Regions from separate parts of the Streptomyces sp. NPDC057638 genome, predicted to be linked through region 3. Evidence: riboswitches for the same ligand, from Rfam matches in the RefSeq annotation. Region 3 holds a riboswitch; each other region holds the start of a gene.
The links. Region 3 has a riboswitch for cobalamin ahead of metE (5-methyltetrahydropteroyltriglutamate--homocysteine S-methyltransferase). Riboswitches for the same ligand answer to the same signal wherever they lie in the genome.
Positions count from the first base shown of each region.

Region 1 (12,158 bases), on a different contig from region 3:
GGAAGCCCCCCGCCCGGGTCGCCCTACGGTTCCCCGTACGGAGGCGGTGGGCCGGGCGGAACGCCCCCGTACGATCCGTACGGCGGCGGGCCCTACGGCGGCGGACCGGATCCGCTGGCGGGGATGCCGCCGCTGGCCGACTTCGGGAAGCGGTTCGCCGCGCGGGTCATCGACGCGCTGATCGTCTTCGTCCCGCTGGCCTTGATCTCCCTGCTGGTCGGTGGGTTCAGCTCCGGCGGCGCCGACAACTGGGACGATCTGGCCAACGAGGTGAACACCGGCCGCCAGTGGCTCTGGTCGCTGATCGGGCTGGTCGCCTACGTGGGCTATGACACCTTGATGGTGAAGAAGAACGGCCAGACGGTGGGCAAGCGGCTGATGCGGATCCGCGTCGCGCTGCTCAACGACGGCGCGATCCCCGACACCCGCTCCTCGCTGGTGCGCGCGCTGGTGCTCTGGGCCCCGGCGCTGCTCTGCTGTTTCTGCGTCTGGTGGCTGGTGATCATCATCACGATCATCGCGGACAAGCCCTACCGCCAGGGGCTGCACGACAAGGCGGGCAAGACCGTGGTCGTGACGGTGCCGGAGGGGCCGCCACCGCCGACTGTGTGACGTGTGTGGCTGTGTGACGGCGGCCTCCCCGTGTCCGCGCGGGGAGGCCGCCGTGCGTGTGGACGGACGCGCCCGCGCCTCGCGGGTGCTCCCCTGAACGTCCGCCGCCCGCAAGGGGATTCCGCTTGTGGCATAGAGCAGGGGGATGTCCACGTCAAGGGTTGTGTTTTCTTCGGGCGCTGCGGTCGAATGCCGTCACTTGTGACGCGCGAGCCTCGCCCGGACGACTCCACACAGGTCCGCCGTGAAGGTTCGCGGGGGAGGAAACCAACACGTGACCACGAACCGACGGACGATCAGAGCGTCGGCGGTGATCGTCGCCCTCGCGACGGCCACCGCGGGTGCCGCGGCGTTCAGTACGGCGCAGGCGGGGGAGCAGGGGTCCCCGGCCCCGGCGGCACTGGAGCGCCATGACCCGGCGCCCCAGAAGGGCCATGTCGACCACGATCTCGACGGCCCGTTCACCCAACGGCAGCAGCAGCAGCGCAAGGCGGCGCTGGAACAGGTCATATCCGGGGACGCGACCGTCGAGAGGCGCGGCGCGTCCAAGGTCGTCAAGCTCGGCAAGGGCAAGTACGTCGAGCTGGGCCGGGAGAAGACCGACAAGATCTTCACCATCCTGCTGGAGTTCGGCGACAAGGTCGACACCACCACGACGCACGACCCGGACGGCCCGGACGGGCCGCTGCCGCCGGTGGTGAAGTACGGCGGCACCCCGGGACCGCTGCACAACAAGATCGCCAAGCCGGACCGTACCGTCGACAACTCGACCGACTGGAAGGCGGACTACAACCGCCAGCACTTCCAGGACCTGTACTTCGGCGCCGCGCCCAAGCAGTCCCTGAAGACCTACTACGAGCGGGCCTCCTCGGGCCGTTACTCGGTCGCGGGCACGGTCTCCGACTGGGTGAAGGTCGAGTGGAACGAGGCCCGTTACGGCTCGAACTACTGCGGCGAGTCGACCTGTGAGAGCGTCTGGGACGCGGTGCGGGACGGGGTCAACGCCTGGGTCGCCGACCAGAAGGCGCAGGGCCGCACCGACGAGCAGATCAAGGCGACCCTGGCCGAGTACGACGTCTGGGACCGCTACGACTTCGACGAGGACGGCGACTTCAACGAGCCGGACGGCTACCTCGACCACTTCCAGTTCGTCCACGCGGGCGAGGACGAGTCCGCGGGCGGCGGCGCCGAGGGCGCCAACGCCATCTGGGCGCACCGCTGGTACGCGTACGGCACCTCCGCGGGCAAGACCGGTCCCGCGGGCAACAAGGCGGGCGGCACCCAGATCGGCTCGACCGGGATCTGGGTCGGCGACTACACCGTGCAGCCCGAGAACGGCGGCCTCGGCGTCTTCGCCCATGAGTACGCCCATGACCTGGGCCTGCCGGACCACTACGACGACTCCGGCCGGGGCGAGAACGCCACCGGCTTCTGGACGCTGATGTCGTCCGGCTCCTGGCTCGGCCGGGGCAAGGAGGCCATCGGCGACCTGCCCGGTGACATGACCGCCTGGGACAAGCTCCAGCTCGGCTGGCTCAACTACACCAAGGGCCGGGCCGCGACGACGTCCACCCACACCCTCGGGGTGCAGGCGTACAACACCAAGCGCCCGCAGGCGCTCGTGGTCGAGCTGCCGAAGAAGCCCGGCACCACCCCGCTGGTCAAGCCCGCCCAGGGGACCAAGCAGTGGTGGACCGACCAGGGCGACAACCTGCGCAACACCCTCAGCCGCTCGGTCGACCTCACCGGCAAGTCCAGCGCCGCGCTGGAGCTGAGCGCCTGGTGGCAGATCGAGAACGGGTACGACTACCTCTACACCGAGGTCTCCACCGACGGCGGCGCCAACTGGACCCCGCTGGAGGGCACGGCCGACGGCAAGCCGATCACCCGTGACGGCAGTGACCGCCCGGCGCTGACCGGCCGCTCGGCCGGACACCAGAAGCTGGTCTTCTCGCTGGACGCCCACGCGGGCAAGCGGGTCGACGTCCGCTTCCGCTACCGCACCGACACCGCCACCGCCGAGAAGGGCTTCGTGGCGGACGAGATCACCGTGACCGCCGACGGCGCCCCGCTCTTCCGCGACGACGTCGAGGGCACGGACAACGCGGGCTGGACCACCAAGGGCTTCACCAAGGCCGGGGAGAACGTGACCCGGCTCTACGACCACTACTACCTGGTCGAGAACCGCCAGTACGTCTCGTACGACAAGACGCTGAAGACCGGTCCGTACAACTTCGGTTTCCCGGCGCCCAAGGACCAGTGGGTGGAGCACTTCCCGTACCAGAACGGGCTGATGATCTGGTACTGGGACACCTTCCAGCGGGACAACCGCACCAGCGCCCACCCGGGCCAGGGACGGCTGCTGCCGGTCGACGCCAACCCGGCGCCGATGAAGTGGGCCGACGGCACGATCATGCGCAACCGGATCCAGAGCTTCGACGCGACCTTCAGCACCCGTCCGTACGACGCGATCACCCTGCACCGGGCCGGGGCGCCGACCTCGATCCCGGCGAAGCCCGGTAACCCGGTCTTCGACGACCGCAAGGGCGTCTACTGGTTCGCGGAGAACCCGACCGGTGGGGTGAAGGTGCCCAACACCAACACCAAGATCTCCATCGTGAAGGAGCCCGCGAGCGGGGAGACGATCACCGTGAAGGTGGCCCCCTCGACCCGGTAAATGACCTTGTAAAAAGCGAATCCGCAGGTCAAAACATGATCGGCCGCAACCCCCTGGCGGGCTGCGGCCGATCGTGTTTAGGTGCGAGGTGACAGACCCGTTCCGTCCAGACCCGTCACGACCAGACCGGTTCCTCTGGACACGCCATCTCACGGGGGAGTGGTCGCCATGCCCGGCGGAGGTTATAGCAAGCTGCCCAACGGCAGCGTCGTCGTCGCCCTCAGCCTGCCCAACCCGCTGGCGGACGGACGCCCCGCGCGCTTCCTGGTGCACGCGGCGAACCGGGCCCGCGCCCTGACCAGGCTGCGGAACCTGGGGCTGCGCGCCGTCTATCTGCGGGGCAACGCGGAGCCGCCCACACTGGACGAGATCACCGCCGTACTGCACCATCCCGACGGGCTGATCTGGCGCAGCCAGCCCGGGGCGGTGGCGGAGCTGTGGCATCCGGTGCGGGCGCTGGGGCGGCCCGTCGGGTGAGGGCCTGGTGGCGTCCCGGCGCCCGGCCGCCGTCTCAGACGACCGGCTCGCCCGTGAGCGTCACACCCGCCGCGCGCAGCTCCTCCAGCACCCGCGCGGTGCGCTCCTTGGAGACGCCCGCCGTCAGATCGAGCAGCACCTGGGTGGTGAAGCCCTCCCGGGCCGCGTCCAGCGCCGTCGCGCGCACACAGTGGTCCGTGGCGATGCCCACCACGTCGACCTCGGTCACCTCGTGGTCGCGCAGCCACTGGGCCAGCCCGGTGCCGTTCTCGTCGGTGCCTTCGAAGCCGCTGTAGGCGGCGGCGTAGGAGCCCTTGTCGAAGACCGCCTCGATGGCGCCCGAGGCGACGGCCGGGGCGAAGTTCGGATGGAAGCCGACACCCTCGGTGCCCGCGACACAGTGGCGCGGCCAGCTCGTCTCGAAGTCCGGGGTGTCGGAGAAGTGGTCGCCCGGGTCGATGTGGTGGTCCCGGGTGGCGACGACATGGCGGTAGGCGGCCGGGATGGACGCACCGATGAGGTCGGTGATGGCGGCGGCGACCTCGGCACCCCCGCTGACCGCGAGGCTGCCGCCTTCGCAGAAGTCGTTCTGAACGTCGACGACGATCAAGGCGCGGTGCATAGGGGAGTCCTTACGGGGAGTACGGGGATATGGGGGTGTCTGTGGGCGCTGGGGCTCTCGGTGGCTCTCCGTCGAGCGTAGAGAGTGGGGAGCGGGTACGGGAAGGCGCGTGGGCGGTGCGCCGCGCCCGGCCCCGCCGCGCACGCCCCCGGTGACCTGCGCTCCCGCCCCTTGCTCCCGCTCCTTGCCCTGGCTTCCCCCTGATCGGCGGGTCAGTCCCCGGAGCCGCCCGCCGTTCCGGCTGGTCACCACCCGTGTCCCGGCCGCCGGGCCGTGCTGGTGTCCCGGCCGCCGGGCCGTGCGGCCGGTCGGGGTGGCCGGGCCGCGCCGATGGGCGGGGCGGCCGGGCCGTGGGGACGGGCGTCGCGGTCAGACGTACTCGGTGGGCAGGACCGGTTCGCCGCGGGAGAGCTGGAGGGCGGACATCGGCAGCGCCGCCCGCGCCGCGCGGTGCCGGGCCCGCGCCGCGTCCAGCGGCTCGCGCGCCACGATCTCGCCGCCCACGACCAGCGGCACCAGCAGCTGGGAGCCGGCCAGATCGGCGGGCACCTGGCCCGAGCCGATGACCTCCGCCTCCGCGACCCCCTCCGCGTCCCGCCGCCGCGCGGCCCACTTGCGCCCGCCCACGGAGTACTTCGCGCCCAGCGACTTCTTGGCCACCGGCTCCAGCGGGGCCTTCGGATCGGCCGAGCGGGCGCGGGCCACCAGCTTGTACACCATCGAGCAGGTCGGGTGCCCGCTGCCGGTCACCAGCTGGGTGCCCACCCCGTAGGCGTCGACGGGGGCCGCCGCCAGCGAGGCGATGGCGTACTCGTCCAGGTCGGAGGTGACCACGATCTTGGTGTCCCGGGCGCCGAGCTCGTCGAGCTGCTGGCGGACCCGGTGGGCGACCAGCAGCAGATCGCCGGAGTCGATCCGTACCGCGCCGAGTCCGGTCCCCGCGACCTCGACGGCGGTACGGACGGCCTCGGCCACGTCGTAGGTGTCGACCAGCAGCGTGGTGCCCCGGCCCAGCGAGTCGACCTGGGCCCGGAACGCGTCCCGCTCGCTGTCGTGCAGCAGGGTGAAGGCGTGGGCGCTGGTGCCGACGGTCGGGATGCCGTAGCGGAAGCCCGCCGCCAGGTCGGAGGTGGAGTCGAAGCCGCCCACGTACGCGGCGCGGGCGGAGGCGACGGCGGAGAGCTCGTGGGTACGCCGGGCACCCATCTCGATCAGCCGCCGCCCCTGGGCGGCGGCGGACATCCGGGACGCGGCGGCGGCGATGGCGGAGTCGTGGTTGAGGATGGAGAGGATCACCGTCTCCAGCAGCACGCACTCGGCGAAGCTGCCCTCGACCCGCAGGACGGGCGAGCCGGGGAAGTAGGTCTCGCCCTCCGGGTAGCCCCAGATGTCGCCCCGGAAGCGGTAGCCGGAGAGCCAGGAGAGGGTGGGCTCGTCCACGATCCGGTTCTCCCGCAGGAAGGCGATCACCCCGGGGTCGAAGCGGAAGTTCTCGACGGCGTCCAGCACCCGTCCGGTGCCGCCGACCACGCCGTAGCGGCGGCCCGAGGGGAGGCGGCGGGTGAAGACCTCGAAGACGGAGTGGCGGTCGGCGGTGCCCGCCCGCAGCGCCGCCTGGACCATCGTGAACTCGTACTGGTCCGTGAAGAGCGCCGTCGAGGGCACGTCCACCGGCAGTCCCACCAGGTCAGCTGTGTTCACGAGAATGACCTCGCGCTTTCGTCTCGGCCGCCCGCAGGGCTCGGGCGATCCAGCCATGGCCCGGATCCTACCCCAGCATTTCGTCAAAGTGACGAGATGGGGGCGGGGTGCGGGCGGCGGGCTCTTCAGGGCTCGCTAGAGGGGTGCCCGTTTATGCGCTCCGCAGGCACGGGTGGCAGCATGGACCAGGTGAGTGTTGCTCCCACCGAGATTGAACGGCCCGCGTCGGCCGAGGAGACCTTCGCCGTCCCCGAGCCGGATGTGCCCTGGGTGACGCTCGTCCACAACGACCCCGTGAACCTGATGAGCTACGTGACGTATGTCTTCCAGGCGTACTTCGGCTACTCCAAGGACAAGGCCCGCAAACTGATGCTCGACGTCCATCACAAGGGGCGCGCCGTCGTCTCCAGCGGTACCCGCGAGGAGATGGAGCGCGATGTGCAGGCGATGCACGGATACGGGCTCTGGGCGACGCTCACGCAGGACCGCGGCTGATGCCGGGGCACTTCGAGCCCCGTCCCGGGGGCGGCGCGTCGATCACGCTCGACGAGGTCGAGATCTCCATCCTGCGGTCGCTCGCCGTCCAGCTCATGGAGCTGATCGGGCCGGGCGAGGAGCCGGTGGAGGGGGCGGACCCGCTGGCCGCGCTCTTCGCCGAGGGCCCGAGCGAGCCGCCGTCGGACCCCGCGCTGGCGCGGCTCTTCCCGGACGCGTACGGAGGGCCGGACGCGCACCAGGGGGACGAGTCCGCGAAGGCGGCGTCGTCCGAGTTCCGCCGCTTCACCGAGAACGACCTGCGGACGCGCAAGCGCGATGACGCGCATGACATGGTGCGGGCGCTGGACGCGCTCTCCCCGGGGCCCGGGGGGTCGGCGGAGCTGACGCTGGACCCGCGCCGGAGCGCGCGCTGGCTCGGGGCGCTCAACGATCTGCGGCTGACGATCGGGACCCGGCTTGAGGTCGGCGACGACGACGAGGGCGCGGGGCTCTACCGGCTGCCGGACTCCGATCCGCGCAAGCCGATGGTGATGGCGTACCTCTGGCTCGGGGTGCTCCAGGAGACGCTTGTCGAGACCCTGATGCCCTCCTGAGGCCGTGGGCCCTCCCGGGGGGTGATGTCCTCCTGGGGCTGTGGTGCCCTGCGGCCCTGAGGCTCCTTCCTGAGGCTTGATCGCCCCGGCGCCCGTCCCAGCCGCCCATCCCGTCGCCCGTCCCGTCGCCCGTCCCGTCGCCCGGACGGCCGAGAGGGCGGGTAGCGGGGGGTGCGCGCTGGGTGGGGTGGTTTCCGGCCCCCTGTCACCCCTGTCCCCTCTGCTCATGGGGCTACGGGTTTTCCCGCGCCCGTCCGGTTTCCCCGGCTCCGTACGGCCGGTTGCGGAGGTTCCTGTTCCAGTTCGCCCGGCGGGGCTCGGTCCATGCCGAGCGGCGCCCTCCGGCGGCTGTATGGGGCGAGGGGGCGCGTCGTGACTTACGTACGCTCAGCGGACGCTCAAATCCGGATAACGATCGGGTTACCACATCGTCCTAAATTCATCCATTGTGCGGCTTTTGCCCGGTTGTTTCTGTGGCGTGAGTCACAGAGGCCCGGGATGATCTCGAACAAGGCCGTGATAGATCTGCACGACCGCCAGGGGCGCCACCCATGCCCCTGGGGGCGCTTGTACCGGCTGACCGCCGGTGGCACTCCATCCGTATCCGGGGGGATCAGGACCTGATCCGCGTCCGTCGCGTCTGTCGCACGGGGCGGATCCGCGTGGAGAAAGGGCGCACACATGACCTCTGTGCAGGTCGGCAAAGAGGACGGGCACGGCGACGGGAACGCCGCGCGGTCCGCCGCCGGAGGCGGTGAGGACCAGGGCTACCACCGGGCACTCGGCGCCCGGCAGATCCAGATGATCGCGATAGGCGGAGCCATCGGCACCGGCCTCTTCCTGGGCGCGGGCAAGGCCATCTCCAAGGCCGGACCCAGCCTCATCCTCGCGTACGCCATCGCGGGCCTGGTCATCTTCTTCATCATGCGCGCCCTCGGCGAGCTGCTGATGTACCGCCCGGTCTCGGGGTCGTTCTCCGACTACGCGCGGGAGTTCATCGGGCCGTTCGCGGGGTTCGCCACCGGCTGGACGTACTGGCTCTTCTGGGTCGTCACCGGAATGACCGAGGTCACGGCGGCGGCGCACTACATGACGTACTGGTTCGACATCCCGCAGTGGGTCTCGGCGCTGATCTTCACGCTGATCCTCTACGGCGCCAATCTGATCTCGGTGAAGATCTTCGGTGAGCTGGAGTTCTGGTTCTCGATGGTCAAGGTCACCGCGATCGTCGGCATGATCCTGATCTGCGCCGGAATCATCACCCTCGGCTTCACGGACGCGGGCGACACCGCCTCCTTCTCGCTGCTGTGGAGCGACGGCGGCTTCTTCCCCAAGGGCATCGGCGGCACGCTGATGACGCTCCAGATCGTGATGTTCGCCTTCCTGGCGGTCGAGCTGGTCGGTGTCACCGCGGGTGAGTCCAAGGACCCCGAGAAGACCCTGCCCAAGGCCATCAACACCGTGCCGTGGCGCATCGCCGTCTTCTACATCGGCGCGCTGATCATGATCCTGTCGGTGGTCTCCTGGACCAACTTCGAGCCGGGCGTCTCGCCCTTCGTGGCCGCCTTCGACAAGATGGGCCTGGCCGTCGGCGCGGGCATCGTGAACTTCGTCGTCCTGACCGCCGCGCTCTCCTCCTGCAACTCCGGGATGTACTCCACCGGACGCATGCTGCGCGGCCTGGCCCTCAACAACCAGGGCCCGAAGATCTTCACCCGGCTCACCAGGAACGGCACCCCGCTGATCGGGACCACCTTCTCGGCCGCGCTGATGATGTTCGGTGTCTGGATCAACTACCAGTGGCCCGGCGAGGCGTTCAACAAGATCGTCTCCTTCGCCACCATCTCCGGCATGTGGGCCTGGATCATGATCCTGGTCAGTCAGATCCGCTACCGCGCCAAGGTGAACCGGGGCGAGCTGCCCGAGTCGACCTTCAAGGCGCCCGGCGCGCCCTACACCAGCTGGTTCGCGCTCTGCTTCATCGGTCTGGTGATCGTGCTGATGGGCGTGGACAAGGACGCCCGGGTCTCGCTGTACGTCGCGCCGGTCTGGGGGCTCCTGCTCGGGGTCTCCTATCTGGTGCTGCGCAAGCGGGACCCCGAGGGCGCCGCCTTCAGCAAGCGCTGAGGCGCCCCCTTCGCAGACCAGGCATTCCCAGCATGCGGGCCGTTTCGTATCACCCATTGGTACGGAACGGCCCGCTGCCTATGCTGACGGCATGCTGACGCTCACCCAGGCACTCTTCGACCAGATCGTGGCGCACGCCCGCGCCGACCACCCCGACGAGGCGTGTGGCGTCGTCGCCGGACCCGAGGGCACCGACCGCCCGGAGCGGTTCATCCCCATGGTCAACGCCGCCCGGTCGCCCACCTTCTACGAGTTCGACTCGATGGACCTGCTCCGGCTCACCAAGGAACTGTGGGCCAACGACGAGGAGCAGGTGATCATCTACCACTCCCACACGGCGACCGAGGCGTACCCCTCCCGTACCGACATCTCGTACGCCAACGAGCCCGGCGCCCACTACGTCCTGGTCTCCACCGCCGACACCGACGGCCTCGGGCCCTTCCAGTTCCGCTCCTTCCGGATCGTGAACGGGGAGGTCACCGAGGAGGAGGTGCGGATCGTCGAGGCATACTGAGCCTCACACTTGAGCGAGCGCGTCGAGCGCGCCCAGCACCAGGTGATACAAGAGAACAGACGTATGAACAGGGCGGTGGGACCCAGGAAGCCGGTGTGACTCCGGCGCGGTCCCGCCACTGTGAGCCAAGCGATCCGCTTGCCAGCCAGGAACTGACCCGCCGCCCTTCTCCCACCACCCAGGGGACGTGGAAATCCCCGGAGGAGGCACCACCCGTCATGTCCAGGCGCCGCAGAACCACCGTCATCGCCGCCCTGCTGCTCCCGCTCACCCTCGCGGGCTGCTCCACCACCCCCGAGCCGGACCGCAAGGCCACCGGTGCCGCCCCCGGCTTCCCGTACACCGTCGACAACTGCGGTGTGAAGACCACCTATCAGGCGCCGCCGCGGCGCGCGGTCACCATGAACCAGCACGTCACCGAGGTCATGCTGGAGCTGGGACTGGAGAAGTCGCTGGTCGGCACCGCCTTCCTGGACGACCGGGTGCTGCCGGAGTACGCGAAGGCGTACGGGGAGATCCCCGTGCTCGCCAAGGAGTACCCCTCCAAGGAGAAGCTGCTCACCGCCAACCCGGACTTCGTCTACGGCGGTTACGCCAGCGCCTTCAAGACCGAGGACGGCCGCACCCGCGCCGAGCTGAAGAAGACCGGCATCGACACCCGGCTCAACCTGGAGAACTGCACCACCGAGCGGACCACCCTCGACGACGTCTACCGGGAGGTCGAGGAGGTCGGGCGCACCTTCGGCGTCGGCGACCGCGCCCAGCGGTGGATCACCGAGGCCCGCGCCGTGGTCGCCGCCACCGGCACGACGCTCACGGGCCGGGCGCCGGTGCCGGTCTTCGTCTACGACAACGGGGACAAGACCGCCTTCACGGCGGGCGGCCGGGGCATCGGCAACGAGCTGATCACCCGCGCGGGCGGCCGGAACGTCTTCGCCGACCTCGACAAGGCGTTCGGCGACGCGACCTGGGAAGAGGTCGTCGCCCGCAAGCCCGAGGTCATCGTGATCTACGACTACGGCTCGGTCACCGTGGCGCAGAAGAAGCGGAAACTGCTGACCGACCCCGCGCTCAAGGACGTCCCGGCGGTGCGGAACAAACGCTTCGCGGTGCTGCCGCTCTCCGACGCCGTGCTCGGCGTCCGGGCGCCCGCCGCCATATCCAAGCTGGCCGCGCAGCTGGCGCGGTGAGGGGCGTGACGGTGGCCGCCGGGGGCGTGTCATCGGCGGGTACGGAGGCGGGCGCGGCGGGCGGCCCCGGCGCGCGGCCCGTCCTCGCCCGGCTGCGCTACGGCGCCGTCGTCACCGGCCTGGTGGCCGCGCTCGGCTGCGCGGCCCTGGCCGGGCTGGTCCTCGGCTCCGTACGGATCCCGGCCGGGCAGGTGGTCGACGCGCTGCTGCCGGGGGCCGCGCCGAGCCCGTTCCGGACCATCGTGCGTGAGGTACGGCTGCCCCGGGTGCTGCTCGGGATGGTCGTCGGCGCCGGACTCGGGGTCGTCGGCGCCGTCCTCCAGGCGCTGGTGCGCAACCGGCTGGCCGACCCCTTCCTGCTGGGGATCTCCTCCGGAGCCTCCACCGGCGCGGTGGTGGTGCTGACGCTGGGCCTCGGCGCCACCACCGCCGTCGCGATGCCGCTCGGCGCGTTCCTCGGGTCGCTGGTCGCGCTCGCGCTGGTCTTCGGGCTGGCCCGGCGCGGCGGGATGATGACCGGGCCCCGGCTGGTGCTGGCCGGGGTCACCGTCTCGTACATCCTCACCGCGCTGACCACGCTCGTCCTGGTGGCGTCGGCGCGGCCGGAGCACTTCCGCGAGGCCCTGTACTGGTCCCTCGGCGGGCTCGGCAGCGCCCGCTGGGACGGGATCCTGCTGCCCGCCGTCGTGCTCGGGGCCGCGCTGCCGCTGCTGCTGGCGCTGGCGCGACCGCTGGACCTGCTGCTGGTGGGGGAGGAGGGCGCGACCGTGCTGGGGCTGGACGTGGGGCGCTTCCGTGCCGTCGTCTTCGTCCTGGTCTCGCTGGTCACCGCCGTGATGGTGGCCGCCAGCGGCGCCGTCGGGTTCGTCGGGCTGATGGTCCCGCACGCCGCCCGGCTGCTGGTCGGCGCCACCCACCGGGCCCTGCTGCCGGTCTGCGCGCTGCTGGGCGCCGTCGCCCTGGTCGTCGCCGACCTCGGCGCCCGTACCCTCTTCTCCCCGCAGGACGTTCCCGTCGGCGTGCTCACCGCGCTGATCGGGGGCCCGCTCTTCCTCTGGCTGATGCGGGGGCGCACCGCGCAGGGGGCACCGCTGTGACCCGCGCCGCGCCGGGGGCACCGGTGATCCGTACCGCGCCGGGGGCACCC
Region 1 is NZ_JBHVHF010000049.1:21,939-34,096, forward strand. It holds gene ACFVIM_RS09975 (RDD family protein) at 1-612, shown strand, start outside; gene ACFVIM_RS09980 (immune inhibitor A domain-containing protein) at 887-3,289, shown strand; gene ACFVIM_RS09985 (hypothetical protein) at 3,458-3,766, shown strand; gene ACFVIM_RS09990 (nicotinamidase) at 3,801-4,388, opposite strand; gene ACFVIM_RS09995 (nicotinate phosphoribosyltransferase) at 4,758-6,089, opposite strand; gene clpS (ATP-dependent Clp protease adapter ClpS) at 6,270-6,584, shown strand; gene ACFVIM_RS10005 (DUF2017 domain-containing protein) at 6,584-7,180, shown strand; gene ACFVIM_RS10010 (amino acid permease) at 7,862-9,307, shown strand; gene ACFVIM_RS10015 (Mov34/MPN/PAD-1 family protein) at 9,399-9,821, shown strand; cobalamin riboswitch at 9,875-9,997, shown strand; gene ACFVIM_RS10020 (ABC transporter substrate-binding protein) at 10,040-11,011, shown strand; gene ACFVIM_RS10025 (FecCD family ABC transporter permease) at 11,104-12,108, shown strand.
Region 1: it holds a riboswitch for cobalamin, as region 3 does, so the genes downstream of both, ACFVIM_RS10020 (ABC transporter substrate-binding protein) here and metE (5-methyltetrahydropteroyltriglutamate--homocysteine S-methyltransferase) in region 3, are expected to answer to the same signal.

Region 2 (6,100 bases), on a different contig from region 3:
GGTCAAGCTGGCGGAGGGCTTCGATCCGGCCACGGCGGACGGTGAGGGAGCGGACGGTGGTGGTGGGTGCGGTGGGTGCGGTGGGACGGGTGGGATCACCAGTGCTGGCAGGACCGTCCGTGCGGGCAGGGTCACCGGTGCCGGTGGGGGTGCTGGGGGCGCGGTGACCGTCGAGGGCTTCCGGGGTTCGGGTTCCCACGGTCCTCGCCGCGTCCAGCCGTTCCCGCAGCCCCGCCGCCCGGCGGCGCGCGTCCCGTACCGACAGCGGCAGCGGGTCCCAGCCCATCAGCCGTCCCAGGCCGACCACGGGCGGGAAGACGGGGGAGAGCGCCATCACCTCGGCCGGGGTCCCGAGCACCGCGCGTTCCCCGGGGCCCGGCAACAGCACCATCTGGTCGGCGTAGTGCACCACCCGTTCCAGCCGGTGCTCGGCCATCAGGACCGTCGTCCCCAGGTCGTGCACCAGCCGCTGGAGGACGGCCAGCACCTCCTCGGCGGCGGCCGGGTCCAGCGCGGATGTCGGCTCGTCCAGGACCAGGACCCTCGGGTGCGGGGTGAGGACCGAGCCGATCGCGACGCGCTGGCGCTGGCCGCCGGAGAGGGTGGCGATGGGCCGGTCCCGCAGTTCGGTCAGTCCCAGCAGGTCCAGGGTCTCCTCCACCCGGCGGCGCATCACGGCGGGGGCGAGTCCCAGTGACTCCATGCCGTAGGCCAGCTCGTCCTCGACCGTGTCGGTGACGAAGTGGGCGAGGGGATCCTGTCCGACGGTGCCGACGACATCGGCCAGCTCGCGCGGCCGGTGGGTACGGGTGTCCCGGCCGTCGACGGTGACCCGGCCGCCGAGGGTGCCGCCGGTGAAGTGCGGCACCAGCCCGGAGACCGTACCGAGAAGGGTCGACTTGCCGACCCCGGACGGGCCCGCGAGCAGCACCAGTTCGCCCTCGGGGACGGTCAGGTCGACCTCGGCCAGGGTCGGTCGCGCCGCGCCGTCGTAGGTGACCGAGACATGCTCGAAGCGGATCACGCGGACTCCTTCGGGCCAGGGGGTACGGAAGGGCCAGGGGGTACGGAGGTGACGGACCCGTCCGGTGGGCGGAGTGCCGTGGTGGAGGGGGCGGGCACGGTGGGCGCGGGCCGGGGCGCGGGGGAGGGGCCGTCGGGCACGGGTGCGACGAACGCGGGCAGCAGCCCGGCGAGGATCCCCAGCGCGGGCAGCAGCGGCAGCTCCGGCGGGACCAGCGGCACCACCGACGGATGCAGCGCGTCCGCGTCGAGCGTCCCCGCCAGGATCGTCAGCGCGGCGACCACCACCCCGGATCCGGCGATCAGCCAGGAGCGCGGGCCGAACCGGTCGGGCCGGTAGCGGGTGCGTACCGAGCGCCTGCCGCCCAGCCGCAGTCCGGCGACGGCCGCCAGCACCCCGCCGCCCAGCAGGAACGGTCCTGCGGTGGAGCCCTCGGCGGAGAGCAGCCCGTAGGCGCCCGCGCAGATCCCGAGGAGCCCGCCGATGACCAGCGCGGTCGTGGTGTGCCGTACGGCGGGCGGAACGGCGGCGGTCCGCCCGTACCCCCGCGCGTCCATCGACGCGGCGAGCGCGACGGACCGCTCCAGCGCGCTCTCCAGCACCGGCAGCCCGATCCGGGCGACGGCGCGGACACCGCCCGCTTCCCGTCCGCGCAGCCGCCGCGCGGTGCGCAGCCGGGCGACGTCGGCGACGAGATGGGGCGCGAAGGTCATGGCGACGACGACGGCCACCCCGATCTCGTACAGCGCCCCGGGCAGGCACTTCAGCAGCCGGGCCGGGTTGGCCAGCGCGTTCGCGGCGCCCAGGCAGATGAGGATGGCGGCCAGCTTGGCGCCGTCGTACAGGGCGAAGACGATCTGTTCGGCCGTGACCCGGCCGCCGAGGCGGATCCCCTGGGCCCAGTCGGGGAGCGGGACCTCGGGGAGGGTGAGAAGGGTGTGGCTGCCGGGGATCGGTGACCCGAGAACGACGGAGAAGACGACCCGCAGCGCGATCACGAACAGCGCCAGCTTGAGGAAGGCGCTGTAGGAGCGCGCCCAGGGCGCGTCGGTGCGCCGCGCGGCGACGACATACGCCGTCACGACCACCAGCAGTCCCAGCAGGAGGGGATGCGTGGTCCGCGACGCGGCCGTGGCCAGGCCGAGCGCCCACAGCCACCAGGCACCCGGATGCACGGCGTTGCGCCGGTCGGCCCGGGGGGCGCGCAGCCGCTCCCCGGGGCGCGGGCGGCGGCCCCGCGTGGGCTCGGTGGGCTCGGCGCGTTCGGTGGGGTTCTGGCCGAGGTCACGGAGGCGGACCCCGTCCCCGTACGGCGGTACGGGCGGGGACTGGTCCCGGTCCCGGCTCATCGGGACCGGCGGCGGGACTGCCAGAACGCGGCGGCGCCGAGCACGACGACGGCGCCCACTCCGGCGAGGGCGCCGACGGAGGGTCCGCCGGACTCCTCCGCGCTGGACTCCTGCGCGCGGGTGTCCCCTTCCGGCGCCGCGCCGGCCGTGGTCCGCGGGCGGTCGCCCGAGGCGGGGACCTGCTCGCCGCAGCCCGCACCCGGATAGCCCGCGATGGCGCAGAGCAGCGCCTGCTGGTTGTAGCGGAGCGGCTTGGCGACGGCGGCCAGCGCCTCCGCCGCGGTCGCGTCCGTCCCCACCCGGGCACAGGCGGCGCGCGGCGCGGGCGGCCGCTCGCCGGAGGGCGCGTCCTGGGGGGTGCCCGGGTCGATCACCACGGCGACGCGTTTGCGGTCCGGCTCGGCCGCCGTCGTACCGCAGACGGCGGCGAAGTCCGGGGCCTGGCGGGGGCGGGTGGCGTCGGCGCTGTTCTCGCTCACCGCGAAGCGGAACCCGTTCACCGAGCCGTCGGCGGGACGGGCGGTGGCCGGGCCCTCGGTGGCGTAGGACCAGGCGCGGCCGTCGCTCTGCCAGAAGGACCAGTAGCGGTATCCGGCCGCCTCGGCGGGTGTGGCGGCGGCCACGCCGAGTCCGACGGCGAGGACGGTGCCGAGGACGGTGCCGAGCAGGGCCGCCAGGGCGAGCAACGGGGTCGACGGCGGGGTGAGCGAGCGGGCGCGGGCCTTCCCGGCGGTGCCGGGGCCGGGCCCGTCCTCCGCCTGGCCACGGCTGCCCGGGGTCCCGGGGCCGTCGCCGGGCGTACGGGGGCGGGGCCCGGCGCTGTCGCCGGTCACGACTTGTTCTTGCGGCGGCCGCTGATCAGGATGCCCGCGCCGACACTGGCCGCGAAGAAGGCGCCGACGAGCCACCACTGGCCGCTGTCGGAGCCCTTCTCGTCCTTCTCGTTCTCCTTCTTCTTCTCTTCCGTGGCCTGGGCCGCGTCCGCGCGCGGGTCCGGGCCGAGCGCGGTGAGCTGCGCCACCAGGTCCGCGCCACCGAAGTCGGTCGGCTGCGCCCCGGCGGCACGGGCGGCGAAGATCAACTGGGCGTACGCGGCGGGTCCCGACTCCTTCGCCCATGCGGCCGAGTTCGCCTTCAGCCAGGCCAGGGGCTTCGCGGTCCGCTCCTTCAGGCCCTGGGCGGCGAGGGCGGCCACGGCGTCGGCGGTGTTGCCGACATCCGGCTTGGGGGCGGAGTCGGTGGCGCCGGGCATCGGCGGGGTCAGCAGATGACCGGTCGCGGCGAGGGCGCCCGCGAGGTAGGCGGCGCCGTTGTGGGCGGCGTCCGGGAGGGTCTTGCCGGGGACACAGGCGGTGCCCCGGGCGTCCGGCTCACCGGCGGCGGGCGAGAGCCCCTGCCCCCGCGCCGCCACCACGGCGGCGGCCGTGGAGTCGGCGACCATGCCGGGCTGCTTGGGCTGGTAGACGAAGGCGCCGCCGTCCTTGCCACCACAGGGCGTGGCGAACGTCAGCAGGGCATCGAACGGCGACTTCCCGCCCGGCGAACGCACCTCGGCGGGCTTGACGCCCGCCGCCGAGAACGCGCCGATCACCAGCGAGGTGGAGTTGGCGTCGCTGGCGCCGCCGGGGTTGTAGCTCCAGCCGCCGTCCGCGTTCTGGGTGGACCGCAGCCAGGTCACGGCCTTCTGGGCGGTCTCCTTCTCACCGAGCGCGGTCAGCGCCTGGACGGCCACGGCGGTGGCGTTGGAGTCCAGCGGCAGCGAGGCCGGGCACGCGGCGGAGACATCGGCCCGGTAGGAGGCGAAGCCGCCGCTCGCGCACTGCTGGGCGGCGAGCCACGCGACCGCCTTGTCGGCGGGGACGACACCGGAGACATCCTGGGCGAGCAGGGCCAGGGACTGGCGCCAGACACCGTCGTAGGTGGGGTCGCCGCTCCCGTACAGCCCGGACGGCAGGACCGGCGACGGCGCCGGGCTGCCCGTGGTGGCGGGCGCGGCACTGGCCGCCGGGGCGAGCGCGAGCGCGGCCGTGCCCAGTGTGGCGGATACGGCGAGCGCGACGGCGCGGCGTGCGGTGCTCATGGACGGGGGCCTCTCCTGCGGAAGCCGGGCACGGGCACGCTCTTGAGGCACCAGGGCTCCGACTCCGTACTCCTCGACGGTGCCGGTCACCGGCGGGCCGCCGGTGGCACGAGACGATCACAACGGGGTACGGGGCATTCCGGCTCGCCACCCCGGGGTGCCCGGCGGTGGCTCACGGCTGCGGGTCAGCGCCGGATTCGCACCGGCTTCCCCCCGTACGGACGTGAAAACGACGTGTCCACTCTACCGGCCGGTCCGGCGGGTCGTGGCTGGCGGACTGACTGCTTCCGGATCGGCGGGCGTGTCCCCGGGGGCGCGGGCCGGTCGCCTCGGGGGTGGCGGGTTCTGGACGGCGGGCCGGTCGCCTCCGGGGTGGCGGGTCCGCGTTCGGGGCGCCGGGCCCGGGATCGCGGGACGGCCGCCTGCGTGTCCCCGGGCCCAGAACCGGCCGCCCCCGGGCCCCGAACCGGCCGCCCCCGGGGTCTGCCCGGACGCCTGGCCGTGGGCCTTCGGAACCCTTGGCCGCCGGGCCCCGGCCCGCTCCCCTCCGGCGGCCGCTCACAGCGCCACATACCGCTCCGGCACCCCCGCCAGCCGCTCCGCCCGCCCCCGTCGCACCAGATGGCGCAGATGGGCCTCCACCTCCGAGACGGCGATCGTGCGGGAGGCCGGCGGGATCCGCTCCCATGCCCGGTTCCACTCCATGAGTTCCGCGAGGCGCCAGGGCGTGCGGGGCTCGGTCAGCAGGCCGAGCAGCAGCGCGAGACGGGTCTCGTGGTGGCCGAGCAGTGCGCTGACCCGGGCGGGGGCGCCGGTGAAGGGGTGCTGGTGGGCGGGGAGGACCTCGGCCGGGGCGAGGCGGGCGACCCGTCGCAGGGAGGCCAGGTAGTCGCCCAGGGGGTCGGTCCCGGCTGGGTCGTCTGGGTCGGCTGGGTCATCTGGGTCCTCGTACAGACCGATGTGGGGGCTGATCCCGGGGAGCAGGTGGTCGCCGGAGAAGAGACGGCCCCGGCCGGGGAGCCCGGCCGGATGGTTCTCCTCCAGATGGAGGCAGACATGGCCGGGGGTGTGGCCCGGCGTCCAGATCGCCCGCAGTCGTCGGCCCGTGAGGTCCAGCAGCTCACCGGCGGCGATCTCCCGGTCGGGCAGGGCGGGCCGCAGCCCCGGCACCGCGTCGGCGCCGCGCGCGCGGAAGGAGCGCATGACGGCCAGATGCTCCTCGGGCGCTCCGGCGGCGGCCAGCTTCTCCTCCATAGAGGCCAGCCAGCGCTCCGGCGGGCCCTCCCTCGTACGCCGGACGACGTCGGTGTCGGCCGGGTGCATCGCCACCCACGCGCCGGACTCCGCGCGGACGCGGGCGGAGAGGCCGTGGTGGTCGGGGTGGTGGTGGGTGATGACGACGCCGTGGATGGCGGAGACGTCGGCGCCCAGCGCCGTCAGTCCGGCGGTGAGGGCCTCCCAGGAGGCCGGGTCGTCCCAGCCGGTGTCGATGAGGACCGGGCCACGGCCGGTGTCGAGGAGATGGACCAGAGTGTGGCCGAGGGGGTTGTCCGGGATGGGGACCCGGACCGACCAGACCCCGCCGCCGTGGTCCGTGGTCCCGGCCGCCGGTGACCCTGTCATGCCGGTACCTCCGTCACGTCGGTG
Region 2 is NZ_JBHVHF010000372.1:238-6,337, forward strand. It holds partial or broken gene ACFVIM_RS31095 (ABC transporter ATP-binding protein) at 1-1,024, opposite strand, end outside; gene ACFVIM_RS31100 (CbiQ family ECF transporter T component) at 1,021-2,199, opposite strand; gene ACFVIM_RS31105 (SCO2322 family protein) at 2,370-3,059, opposite strand; gene ACFVIM_RS31110 (prenyltransferase/squalene oxidase repeat-containing protein) at 3,203-4,453, opposite strand; cobalamin riboswitch at 4,565-4,707, opposite strand; gene ACFVIM_RS31115 (MBL fold metallo-hydrolase) at 5,012-6,076, opposite strand.
Region 2: it holds a riboswitch for cobalamin, as region 3 does, so the genes downstream of both, ACFVIM_RS31110 (prenyltransferase/squalene oxidase repeat-containing protein) here and metE (5-methyltetrahydropteroyltriglutamate--homocysteine S-methyltransferase) in region 3, are expected to answer to the same signal.

Region 3 (12,158 bases):
CGGCCTCGGCGGCGTCGCCGTAGAGCCGGTACACCTCGGCGAGCCGCCGACGGACCATCAGATCATGCGGGAAGGACGAGACGAGCCCGCGCAGCCGCTGCCGCGCGAGGGGAACCCGGCCGGCGGCCAGATCGGTGTCGACCCGGGCAAGGGTCTCTCTCAGGGACATGAACGCATGATCCAGTAGCGAACTGGCTTACGTCGACACGGTTTCGGCTCACCGCGCCTCAACAGCGTCAGCTCGCGGACTGGTCCACTCCGTGTGTACGGAGGAGCCGTCAGCGTCTCCGGAGCAGGGTCGCCCGGGACGGGAGAGCGGTCACGCCGGTAGATGAGAAGATGTCAAGCCGCCGACGACGGGAGGACCGTGAAGCCCCGAACGCAAGTGAAGCAAAATCGCATTACTCGCCGGTAGGACCGCAGGTCAGCAAGTGTCGAACCCGCAGGCGCGGGAGATGACCCACCCGAGCCGCGCCGTTCATGGCCCGGCCGGGGCGCCCGGTGGGTGCCCCGGCCGAGGGGTGGTGGGAGGTCAGGAGGCGGGCAGTTCGTTTCGTACGGTACGGGCGGCCGTCACCAGGTTCTCCAGTGAGGCGCGGGTCTCGGGCCAGCCGCGGGTCTTGAGGCCGCAGTCGGGGTTGACCCAGAGGCGTTCGGCCGGAATGGCCTTCAGGCCGGTGCGGAGGAGGCGGGCGGCCTCGTCGGTGGAGGGGACGCGGGGGGAGTGGATGTCCCAGACGCCGGGTCCGGCCTCGCGCGGGTAGCCATGGGTGGCCAGTTCGTACGCGACCTGCATATGGGAGCGGGCGGCCTCCAGGCTGATGACGTCGGCGTCGAGGTCGTCGATGGCCTGGACGATGTCGCCGAACTCGGCGTAGCACATGTGGGTGTGGATCTGGGTGTCCGGCCGCACTCCGCTGGTCGTGAGGCGGAAGGCTTCCGTGGCCCAGGCGAGGTAGTCGGCGTGGTCGGCGGTGCGCAGCGGCAGGGTCTCGCGCAGCGCCGGTTCGTCGACCTGGATGACGGAGGTCCCGGCGGCCTCCAGGTCGTCGACCTCGTCGCGCAGGGCCAGGGCGACTTGGCGGGCGGTGTCGCCGAGGGGCTGGTCGTCGCGGACGAAGGACCAGGCGAGCATGGTGACCGGGCCGGTGAGCATGCCCTTGACCGGCTTGTCGGTGAGCGACTGGGCGTGGGAGGTCCAGCGGACGGTCATCGGTTCGGGGCGGGAGATGTCCCCGGCGAGGACCGGCGGGCGGACATAGCGGGTGCCGTAGGACTGGACCCAGCCGTGTCGGGTGGCGAGATAGCCGGTGAGCTGTTCGGCGAAGTACTGCACCATGTCGTTGCGTTCGGGCTCGCCGTGGACGAGGACATCGACGCCGGTCTTCTCCTGGAACGAGATCACCTCGGCGATCTCGGCCCGGATGCGTTCCTCGTACCCGGCGGAGTCGATTCGTCCGGCCCGCAGATCGGCGCGGGCGACGCGCAACTCGTCGGTCTGGGGGAAGGAGCCGATGGTGGTGGTCGGCAGCAGCGGCAGGCCGAGGCGTTCCCGCTGGGCGACCGTCCGCTGCCCGTAGGGCTGGGAACGGCGGGCGTCGGCGTCGGTCACGGCCCCGGCGCGGGCCCGGACGGCCGGGTCGCGGGTGATGGGGGACGCGGCACGCGAGGCGAGGGCGGCCCGGTTGGCGGAGAGTTCGCCCTCGATGGCGGCGGTGCCCCGGCTCAGCCCCTTGGCGAGGGTGGCGATCTCCGCTGTCTTCTGGCGGGCGAAGGCGAGCCAGCGCAGGATCTGCGGGTCGATGTCCCGCTCCAGCGCGGCGTCGAGCGGGACGTGCAGCAGCGAGGAGGAGGCCGCGACGTCCACCCGGTCCGCGAGGCCGAGGAGGGTCCCCAGGGTGCCGAGGGACTTGGCGAGGTCGTTGATCCAGATATTGCGGCCGTTGACCACTCCGGCGACCAGGCGCTTGCCGGGGAGTCCGCCGACGGCGGCGAGATCGTCGAGGTTGGCGGCGGCGGACTCGGTGAAATCGAGTGCGAGGCCGTCGACGGGTGACTTGGCGAGGACGGGCAGGGCCGCGCCGAGGCGGCCGAAGTAGGAGGCGACCAGCAGTTTCGGACGGTCGGTCAGGGCGCCGAGGTCACGGTAGGCGCGGGCGGTGGCGTTCAGCTCGGCCGGGGTGCGGTCCTGGACCAGGGCGGGCTCGTCCAGCTGTACCCACTCGGCGCCCGCCGCCTTCAGCGCGGTGAGGGTCCGCGCGTAGACGGGGAGGAGGCGGTCCAGGAGGGTGAGGGGGTCGAAGTCCGCCGCCACGCCCGGCGCGGGCTTCGCGAGCAGGAGGTAGGTCACCGGGCCGACGAGCACCGGGCGGGCGGTGAGCCCCATTGCCCGCGCCTCGGTCAGCTGGCTGATCTGCTGGGCCGGGTCGGCGGTGAAGACGGTGTCGGGGCCCAGTTCGGGCACCAGATAGTGGTAGTTGGTGTCGAACCACTTGGTCATCTCCAGCGGCGCCACCTCCTGGGTGCCGCGCGCCATGGCGAAGTACCCGTCGAGCGGGTCGGTGGCGACCGCCGAGCGGTGCCGTTCCGGGATGGCGCCGACCAGCACGGTGGTGTCGAGCACATGGTCGTAGTACGAGAAGTCACCGGTGGGGACCTCGTCGATCCCGGCGTCGGCCAGTTCCCGCCAGTTGCGCCGGCGCAGCTCGGCGGCGGTGGCGCGGAGGGCGTCGGCGGTGACACGGCCCTTCCAGTAGCCCTCGATCGCCTTCTTCAGCTCCCTGGCCTGACCCTGGCGGGGGTAGCCGTACACGGTGGCGCGTGCCGCCGCGGTCGCGGACTTCGGTGTCGTCGTCGACTTCGGTGTCACGGAGATCTCCTTCGCGAGATGAATCCCTGAGAACCCGGTGACGGGACGAGGACGCGAAGGGGTGACGAACCGGACGGACACGATCGCGCGGTGCGGCGCGGTCGTCCGTCTGCTGTCCGTGCCGACCCGCCCACGAGGTCACCGGATGTCCGTACACGGCACTGGGGCCAGGTACGGGCAACGGGCAGGTCTTCGGACTCGCGGGCACGTCCCTTGACGGAACACCTACTGGCCGTCGCTTCCCAGACCCTCCCGGGCCCAGTGCGTATGACGGCGGTCGTTCCCGCTCACCGCTGCGGGGCAGTCCCGGATTCCCACCGGGTTCCCTCTTACGACGCGTCTGTCTGGCGGACAGGGCGAACCAGCTGCACCGGTCACTCTAGGCGCCCGCTCCGGGAACCCGCCGCAGGCTGTCCAGAATCCGGACGGTGAGATGAGACACCTTGCCGGAGAGAGCGCCGGGGCCCTGGTCTCTGATACGTCAGGCCAGGGCGTCGAGGGACTCGGGAAGGGTCTGCCCTCCGTCGACGGTGAGGGTCTGACCGGTGATGAACGCGGCCTCGTCGGAGGCGAGGAACAGCACCGCGTGCGCGATGTCGGCGGTCTCGCCGAGCCGGCCGACCGGAATCGAGTCCGTCATCCGCCGCAGGTAGTCCTCGCCCAGTTCGGCCAGGCCCTCCGTGCGCACATTGCCGGGCAGGACGGCGTTGACGGTGATACCGGCCGGTGCCAGCTCCAGGGCCGCGCCGCGCAGGAAGCCGAGCTGGCCCGCCTTGCTCGCGCCGTAGTGGGACCAGCCGGTGTAGCCGGTGGTGGGACCGGTGATGGAGGAGGTCAGGACGATCCGGCCGTGTCCGGCGCGTTCCATGGCGGGCAGGAAGGCCTTCGACACGAGGATCGATCCGCGCAGGTTCACGGCCAGGACCTCGTCCACATCGGCGGCCGTCATCTCCCGCAACCGCTTCTCCGGGAAGATCCCGGCGTTGGCGCACACCACGTCCACGTGCCCGTGCCGCCGCTCGGCCTCCGCCGCCATGGCCTCGATCGCGTCCGGGTCCCGCAGATCGAGGCCCAGGCCGGTGACCCGGCCGCCCGTGGCGGCGGCGAGTTCCCCGGCGGCCTGTTCCGCGGTCGCCGCGTCCCGGCCGGTGAGCGCGACCGCCGCGCCCCGGGCCGCGAGGAGTCGCGCGATACCCCGTCCGATCCCGCGCGTCCCACCCGTCACGACCACGGACCGCTGCCGCCAGTCAGTACCCGTCATCCCGTTCCCACGTCCTCGCCTCGGTTGCCCACGTGTCCGTCCGTGCGGACACGACCATGATCATTACCGTAGGCGCCCACAGCGCGGCGCCGCCCAGGAACGGGCCGAGCCGACTCAAAACAGCCGCTCGCCGCCCCTCCCGTGGACGGGTGATAGCCGGTGGCGGGCGTTCCGGTGCCGCCGGAGACCGCGACGGAGGTGGCCCGCCCCGCCGGGTCGGTGTCGTGACGCTGGTACGGGGTCACCCCGTTCGCTGTCCCGGTGGCTTCACCACGTGGCCGAACGGCCCGTACTCCACGGCCCTGACGTCGAGTTCGGACGGCTGGGAGCCACCGCCGGTCACGGTCGCGGCGGACGGGGTGCGGCCAGGGCGCTACGCCGAGCCACGCGCGCTGGGCGCCCGGGGTGGCCCGTCGGGGGCGGGGTCCTCGTCGAGAAGCGGCCGGAGGGCGCCGAGGGCCGCGCCGACGCAGATGTCGCGGAGCTGGGTGCGGGTGCAAGTCTCGTGGGTGAGCCAGTCGACGCAGAGGACCTGGACGAAGACGAGCCAGCTCTTCAGGACGCCGGACACGGCCTCGCGGGCGTTCTCGTCCGCGAGGGGGAGTACGGCCAGGAGCCGCGCGCGGAGCGCGTCCAGCTCGTTGGTCATGATCGTCTGGATCACCGGGTCGCCCGCGAGGACCCGGTTCGCGGCGAGGACGGCGTTGCGGTTCGCCACGAAGTAGTCGAGATGGACGTCCATCCCCTGGGCGAGCTGCTCCGGCAGGGAGTCGGTGGGGTCGAGCCGTGTCCCGGCGAGCAGGCGGTCCGCCGCCTGCTGGTAGACGGCGGCGAAGAGGGCGTGCTTGCTGGGGAAGTGGCGGTAGAGCAGGGCCCGGGAGACACCGGCCGCTTCGGCGACCTCCTCCATCAGCACGTCGGCGTAGGGGTGGGCGGCGAAGAGCCGTGCGCCGACGGCGAGGAGCTGGGCGCGGCGGTCGGCTGGGGTGAGTCGCTGGCGGGGAGGCACGGGCGAAGCTTAGTTGACATGGATCTACTAACGCGGCCACTCTAGTAGACGCATGTCTACTAATCTCCGCCGTGACGGCTTGGAGGGATTGTGGCCAGGGTTCTGCGCTTACTCACTCGGTTGATGGGCTGGTCCTGTGTGGCGATCGGCCTGTTCCACATGGCACTTGGCAACGCGGCGCTCCCCGGCGCGGGTTCCGCCGACGCGACCGTGGACAGCTGGGGCCGGTTCATGGGGGCCGGTTTCGTCGGCTACGGACTGGCCTGGCTCTGGGCCGCGCGCCGGCATCCGATCCCGGCCCGGGCGGTGCGGTGGCTGGCCGGGGTCTTCCTGCTGGGCGGCGTCGCCCGGCTGCTCTCGCTCGCCGTGCACGGCCGACCGCACGGGTTCCAGATCGCGCTGACGGTGATCGAGCTCTGTCTGCCGCCGGTCTTCCTCTGGCTGGCCGACGCGGAGGAGCGGGCCACCCGCGGTGATAGGGACGCCGCGCCCGCCAGGTGAGGACCCCACGGGCCCCTCCCCGCGCACACCCGCCGACGCGCCAGGACCGGGGACCGGCTCCGCGGCACCGCCGAACGCGCCGGGACCACGTGCCAGGAGAGGGGCCCCCGGGCTCGTGCCGTGGCGGCCGGTCGGGGGCACCAGGTGACGCGGCCGGGCCGGACCGCACGGGAACGGGCGCGGCCTGGGGGGCGCGGATAGCCGCACCAGCCGAGTGACCGGCGTGCCATGCGCACATAGCCGCTCGATCCCCACCATAGTGACCCCGATGAGCGTGGAATCGCAGGAAGAGCCGGGGCGGCCCGAAGGGCCGGAGGAGTCCCAGAACCCCACCGGCCGCGACACCTCCCCCGACGCCGTGGTCGTGGGAGTCGGTGTCGTGGTCGTCGTCGCCGTCGTCGCCTGGGCGGCCATCGGCAAGGAGTCCTTCGACGGCGCGTCCCGTTCCGCCCTGGACTGGGTGCTCGACAACTTCGCCTGGCTGTTCGTGATCGCGGCGGACGCCTTCCTCGTCCTGTGTGTGCTGCTCGCCTTCTCCCGCTACGGCCGGGTCAAGCTCGGCCAGGACGACAGCGAGCCGGAGTTCACCAACCTCGCCTGGATCGCGATGATGTTCAGCGCGGGCATGGGCATCGGCCTGATGTTCTACGGCGTCGGTGAACCCCTCACCCACTACCTGGCACCGCCCCCGGGCAGCGGGGTGGAGCCGCGCACCGGCGCGGCGGCGGGAACGGCGCTGGAGTACTCGTTCTTCCACTGGACCCTCACCCCGTGGGCGATCTACGGGATCGCCGGCCTCGCGCTCGCCTACGCGGGCTACCGCAAGGGCCGCGGCAACCGTCTCAGCTCGGTGTTCGTGCCCCTGCTCGGGGAACGCAGGGCCAACGGCTGGCCCGGCAGGCTGATCGACCTGCTGGCGGTGTTCGCGACCGTGTTCGGGACCGCCACGAGCCTGGGGGTGGGCACCCTCCAGGTCGCGAAGGGGCTCAACCTCACCGTCGGCGTGGCGGACTCGACGACCGTGGAACTGCTCATCGTGGTCTCCCTGTCCGCGGCCTTCGTGATCTCCGCGTTCACCGGACTGCACAAGGGCGTGAAATGGCTGAGCACCACGAACATCGTCCTCGCCGCGTGTCTGATGCTCTTCGTGTTCGTGCTGGGGCCGACCGTCTACATCCTGGACGCGATCCCGGCGAGTGTCGGCGGGTACGTCAGCCAGCTGGTCACGATGGCGACCCGGACCGGCGCGTTCACGGACAGCACGTGGCTGGGCGCCTGGACGATCTTCTACTGGGCGTGGTGGCTGTCCTGGGCACCGTTCGTGGGAACGTTCATCGCGCGGATCTCCCGGGGCCGCAGCATCCGGGAGTTCCTGATCGGGGTGCTGCTCGTCCCGAGCGGGGCCACCGTCGTCTGGTTCTGTGTGATGGGCGGCACCGGAATCCGGCTGGACGCGACCGGTCAGGTCGACATGGCGGCGAAGCTCAAGGAGGGCGAGGAGGCGTCGCTCTTCGCGATGCTGGACGCGCTGCCCCTGGGATCGGTCACCTCCTGGGTGGCGATGCTGCTGGTGATGACGTACTTCGTGACCAGCGCGGACTCCGCGTCACTGGTGATGGGGTCCTTGACCAGCAGGGGAGCCCTGACTCCGAGGACCTGGCTGGTGGTTGTCTGGGGCGTGCTGATGGCGGCGGTGGCGGCGGTGCTGCTGGTGGCCGGGGGACTGAAATCGCTCCAGACGGCGACGATCCTGGTGGCGCTGCCGTTCGTGGTGGTCATGCTGCTTCTGTGCTGGGCCCTGCTGAAGGAACTGCGCACGGACCCCGGCGCGGGCCCCGCACGAGGCCAGGCGCTGCACGGCGTACGGGACGCGGTACGGGCGATGGTCGGCGAGGCGATCTCCGAGGCGGGCCCCGGACGACATCACCGGCTCCGCCGGATCGCCCGGTCCCATGGCCAGGAGCGCGCGGAGCGGGACGAGTGAGCCATCGGTCCTAGGTCGTTTCCTCGTCCCGGAACCCGTCCGTACGCTCCCGGGCGCCACCGGCACGGTGCTGGGCACCACCGCCCGCGGCACGCCAGTACCGCTCCGCCGACCGGATGAAGTCGAGACCGAGCTGTTCGAGGAGCCGGCCCGTCACCGCCAGCCTGGCCCCGGCGGCGGTGTCGGCCCCGAAGTGGTCGGCACCGCGCAGCGCGGTGACGGCGAGTCGTTGGTTGGCGTGGAAACCGGCCACCACCGCGCGGAACCCCGCGTCGTCGTCGATGAAGTACCGGTGCCGCCTGCCCCGGCCGTCCCGGCCACGGCGGATCAGCGCGTACCGGGTGAGGTAGCCGACCGCGTGCGAGATGGTCGCCGCGCTGACCTGGAGACGCCGCGCCAGTTCGGCGGCCGTGCCACTGCCGGAGTCGGAGGCGTACAGACAGGCCAGTACGGCGGCGGCGGTACGCGGCATACCGGTCCCGACCAGCGCCGCGCTGAACTCGGCCAGGAACGCGGCCGTCGCGTCGGGATCGGGGCCGGGGCTGCCGTCCTGGCTGATCCGCCGCGCCGCCGGGGGCGGTCTGCGCCGGGCGCGGTGGCGCGTCGCACGCTGCGCCAGTTCCGCCTGGTAGCGGCCCGGCCCGCCGTTGCGCGCGACCTCGCGCATCACCGTCGAGGCCGGTCGGCCCAGACCACGGGCGATCGTGGCGTAGTCGAGACCCCGTGCCAGCCCGGTGGCGATCTGGCGCCGTTCGGCGCCGGTCAGCCTGCGTCCTGGCATCCGGCCGCCCCCTCGCCCCGGTGGTCTTCGCACCAGTATCCGTGGCGGGCCTCGACCGTGACAACGTACCGCCCGTCATGTGCGTTAAGCGGCACGGTCATTGCAATCATCGCATCCGCAGTGACCAGCGTGAACACCATGAATCCCAGGGAAGTGCCGTTGACCGCCACTTCGCCGCGTCCCTAACGTGCGAAGCCGGTGACCTTCCACAGACCCGTGAGGTGACACCATGACCCACACCGCTGTCGAACTGCCCACCCAGCGCACCCCGGGATGTCCGTTCGACCCGCCCGCCGAACTCACGCGCATCAGCGCCGAGTCGTCACTGACCCCGTTGGCCTTCTCCGACGGACACGAGGGATGGCTGGCGACCGGTCACACCCTGATCCGCCGGGTGCTCGCCGATCCTCGCTTCAGCTCGCGTATCGAGCTCATGCACTCGCCGCTGCCGGGGTCCCAGCGGATGGAGCCACCCGCGGGGCCCGGCTTCTTCATCAGCATGGACGCACCGGAGCACACCCGCTACCGCAAGCTGCTGACCGGCAAGTTCACCGTGCGCCGGATGAAGCTGCTGACCGAGCGGATCGAGCGGGTGACCACCGAACACCTCGACGCCATGGAGCGGCATGGCGGACCGGTCGACCTGGTCGCGGCCTTCGCCCAGCCGATTCCCTCCATCGTCATCTGTGAACTCCTCGGTGTGCCCTACGAGGACCGGCAGAGCTTCCAGGACGATGTCGCCACGCTCTTCGCCGACGAGGACGCGCAGACGCGGGACGAGCAGTACGAGGCGTTAGGCGCGCTCCGCACCTATGTGGGTCGCCTGGTCGCGGCCAAGCGTGTGACACCGACCGACGACCTGCTCAGCGACCTCACCACCGGTGAGCTGACCGACGACGAACTCACCGGCATCGGAGTGCTGCTCCTGGCGGCGGGGCTGGACACCACCACCAACATGCTCGCGCTGGGAACCTTCGCGCTGCTGCGCCACCCCGACCAGTGGGCGGCGCTGTGCGCGGAGCCGGAGCTGGTCGACTCGGCGGTCGAGGAACTGATGCGCTACCTCAGCATCGTGCCCAACCTGGCGCGGGTGGCGCTGGAGGACATCGAACTCGACGGCCACCTGGTGAAGGCCGGATCGACCGTGCTGCTGGCGTCATCGGTGGCCAACCGCGACCCGGCGAAGTTCGCCGATGCCCATACCCTGGACCTGCGCCGCAACCCCGTCGGCCATACCGGGTTCGGCCACGGTGTGCACCAGTGCCTCGGCCAGCAACTGGCCCGGGTCGAGATGCGCGTGGCGTTCACCGCCTTGGCGGCCCGGTTCCCGGGACTGCGCCTCGCCGTACCCGCCGACGAGGTTCCGCTGCGCAACGCGGGGAACTCCACGGCCATTTACGGGGCGAGCGCACTGCCGGTGACCTGGTAGAAGCCATTCATCCGAGCGGGCATGACCCATCCGGCAGGGCACGATGACGCGCCGCGCAACCTCACGGACAAACACAGACAAACACGGACAACCGCAGACACCCAAGGGCCGTTGTCGGGAAGCGGGAAGCGGGAAGGAGAACGGCATGAGGATCACGGCCGACCGCGAGGTCTGTGTCGGAGCCGGGATGTGCGCGCTGACCGCACCGGACGTGTTCACCCAGGACGATGAGGAAGGGCTGGTCACCCTTCTGGTCGCCGAGCCGGCCGGAGCGGCGGCGGGGGCGGTTGAGCGGGCGGTGCGGTCCTGCCCTTCGGGCGCGATCCGGTGGCGATGAGGGCCGTACCGCTGGTGGCGACGGGCCCGATGGCCAGGGGCGTCGGACCTCCGGGCCAGCCGTGCCCGCCGGCCTCCGGCCCCCTGAGCCCTCCGGCCCCCTGAGCCCGCCGGTTCCCGCTGGTCAGCGGGGCGTGGCCTGGAGGTCGGCGATGCGCCAGACGCCGATGGACTTGTCCTCGAACCGGTGCTCGATCCGGATGCCGTTCTCCTCGGTCACGTAGATCTCGGTGCACCGCTCGTTGATCAGCCGGAAGGGTGGGGGCAGCGCGAACGGCGGCCGCTGGAGGTTGAGGGGACGCCAGCCCCCCGCCGCGATGTCGTCCGGGTTCTCCGCCCGCTCGGTGAAGGTGGTGGTCGCGAGATAGGTGGAGCCGCTGCTCCGGATGTTGTCCAGCGCCCGGTGGATGTCGTCATCGCCGAGGTGCACCAGGCAGTCCCGGGAGAAGACGAGGTCGACCCTCGGCAGCGGATCGCGGGTGAGGTCGATGAGCCGGAACTCACGGTCCGTACGGGCGAACCGCTCGCGGTTGCGGTCGATCAGCCCGGGGACGATGTCGGCGCCGGTATACCGCTCGACGCCGAGGTCGAGCTGGGACATCCAGAAGAAGTCCCCACAGGGGATGTCCAGGAGGGTGCGGACTCCGAGACCGGTCATCAGCGCCGGTAACGCGGCGCGGAGGGCGGCGGTCTGGGTCAGATTGGACCCCACGCCGGAGCTGGATTCGGGGTGGCGCGCCGAGCCGGTCTCCCCGGCCGGGGTCCAGACTCCACTGGCGTAGATCTCGGTGAAGGTGTCCCGGAGCGAGGGGTGTGGTGCCTCCCCGGTCCGGTCCGGTGTCGCGGAGCCGTGGTCCATGGGACCTGTGATGTCGTCCGCCATCGATCCTCCCTGGTTCTCCCGGTCATCTCATGGATGGACGAGGTGGGGCGCCCGGAGCGTTGCCCCGCGGGCCGTGGAACCCCGTGCGACAGAGGTACGGAGGGGAGGAATCCGGCCAGAACGGCGTCCCAGGCCCTCTCCCCCTCGGCCGGGACGGTGACGGGGACGACGATGTCGCCTCCCTCCCGGGCGCGGGCGAGTCGTGGCCCTCATCGCCCAGGTGTCACGGGGCCGCTCACGCCGTTCTGGCGCACGGAGGCCCGCGAGGGCCGCCAGGACGGATACATCCGGGGGCCGCCGGGGATCGTGACCGGCTCCCGGGGTGTGAAACCGTGCCGCAGGACGAGCCGCTGACTGCGTCGCGTGGTGGATTCCACATAGACCGCCGCGCCGTGGGCGTCGGCCAGCGCGAGAACGTGCCGCAGGGTGGCGGTGCCGAGCCCCTGGCCCTGCTGACCGGGCCGACGAACGGGTCCCGTGTCCGCCCATGCTCACGCCGCCAGTGGCTCGATCGCGAGCCCGCGGGTCCTCTTCGCCCTGGCGGAGGGCGGCTGAAGCGGGGGGCGGGGGAGGGGGTGAGGCAAGGAGAGGGGGGGGACGGGTGAGAGGGGTGAGAGGGGTGGGGACGCGACAGACGTCGCCATGAGCCCGTCCGCCGTTCTCCGGAACCGCGATCGACCGGCAGCCGGGTGACGGGCGGGCGCCGGGGCACGTCGGTCGGGGTGGCGGGCGGAGGGGGGTGCCAAGGTGAAGCCGATGGAGAGTGGCGACGGCCGCCGATGCCCGCGGGAGGACGGTATGACGGAGGTGCGCGAGCGGCCGCGGACGGGGGCCGGGAAGCGGGTCGCGCGCGGCGCACGGCTGCTGGACCTGGTGTCGACCACCGACCACAAGACGATCGGCCGGATGTATCTGGTGACGTCCTTCGCCTTCTTCCTCTTCGCCGGGCTCCTCGCGATGGTGATGCGGGCCGAGCTGGCCCGGCCGGGGCTCCAGATCGTCTCCGCGGACCGCTACAACCAGCTCTTCACCGTGCACGGCACCGTGATGATGCTGCTCTTCGCCACTCCCACCTTCACCGGCTTCGCCAATATGATCATGCCGC
Region 3 is NZ_JBHVHF010000039.1:11,983-24,140, reverse strand. It holds gene ACFVIM_RS08425 (DUF6584 family protein) at 1-169, opposite strand, end outside; gene metE (5-methyltetrahydropteroyltriglutamate--homocysteine S-methyltransferase) at 533-2,869, opposite strand; cobalamin riboswitch at 3,035-3,250, opposite strand; gene fabG (3-oxoacyl-ACP reductase FabG) at 3,351-4,130, opposite strand; gene ACFVIM_RS08410 (TetR/AcrR family transcriptional regulator) at 4,504-5,139, opposite strand; gene ACFVIM_RS08405 (DUF4345 domain-containing protein) at 5,230-5,640, shown strand; gene ACFVIM_RS08400 (BCCT family transporter) at 5,909-7,624, shown strand; gene ACFVIM_RS08395 (helix-turn-helix domain-containing protein) at 7,635-8,405, opposite strand; gene ACFVIM_RS08390 (cytochrome P450) at 8,635-9,834, shown strand; gene ACFVIM_RS08385 (ferredoxin) at 9,980-10,171, shown strand; gene ACFVIM_RS08380 (class I SAM-dependent methyltransferase) at 10,295-11,053, opposite strand; gene ACFVIM_RS08375 (hypothetical protein) at 11,263-11,460, opposite strand; gene ctaD (cytochrome c oxidase subunit I) at 11,852-12,158, shown strand, end outside.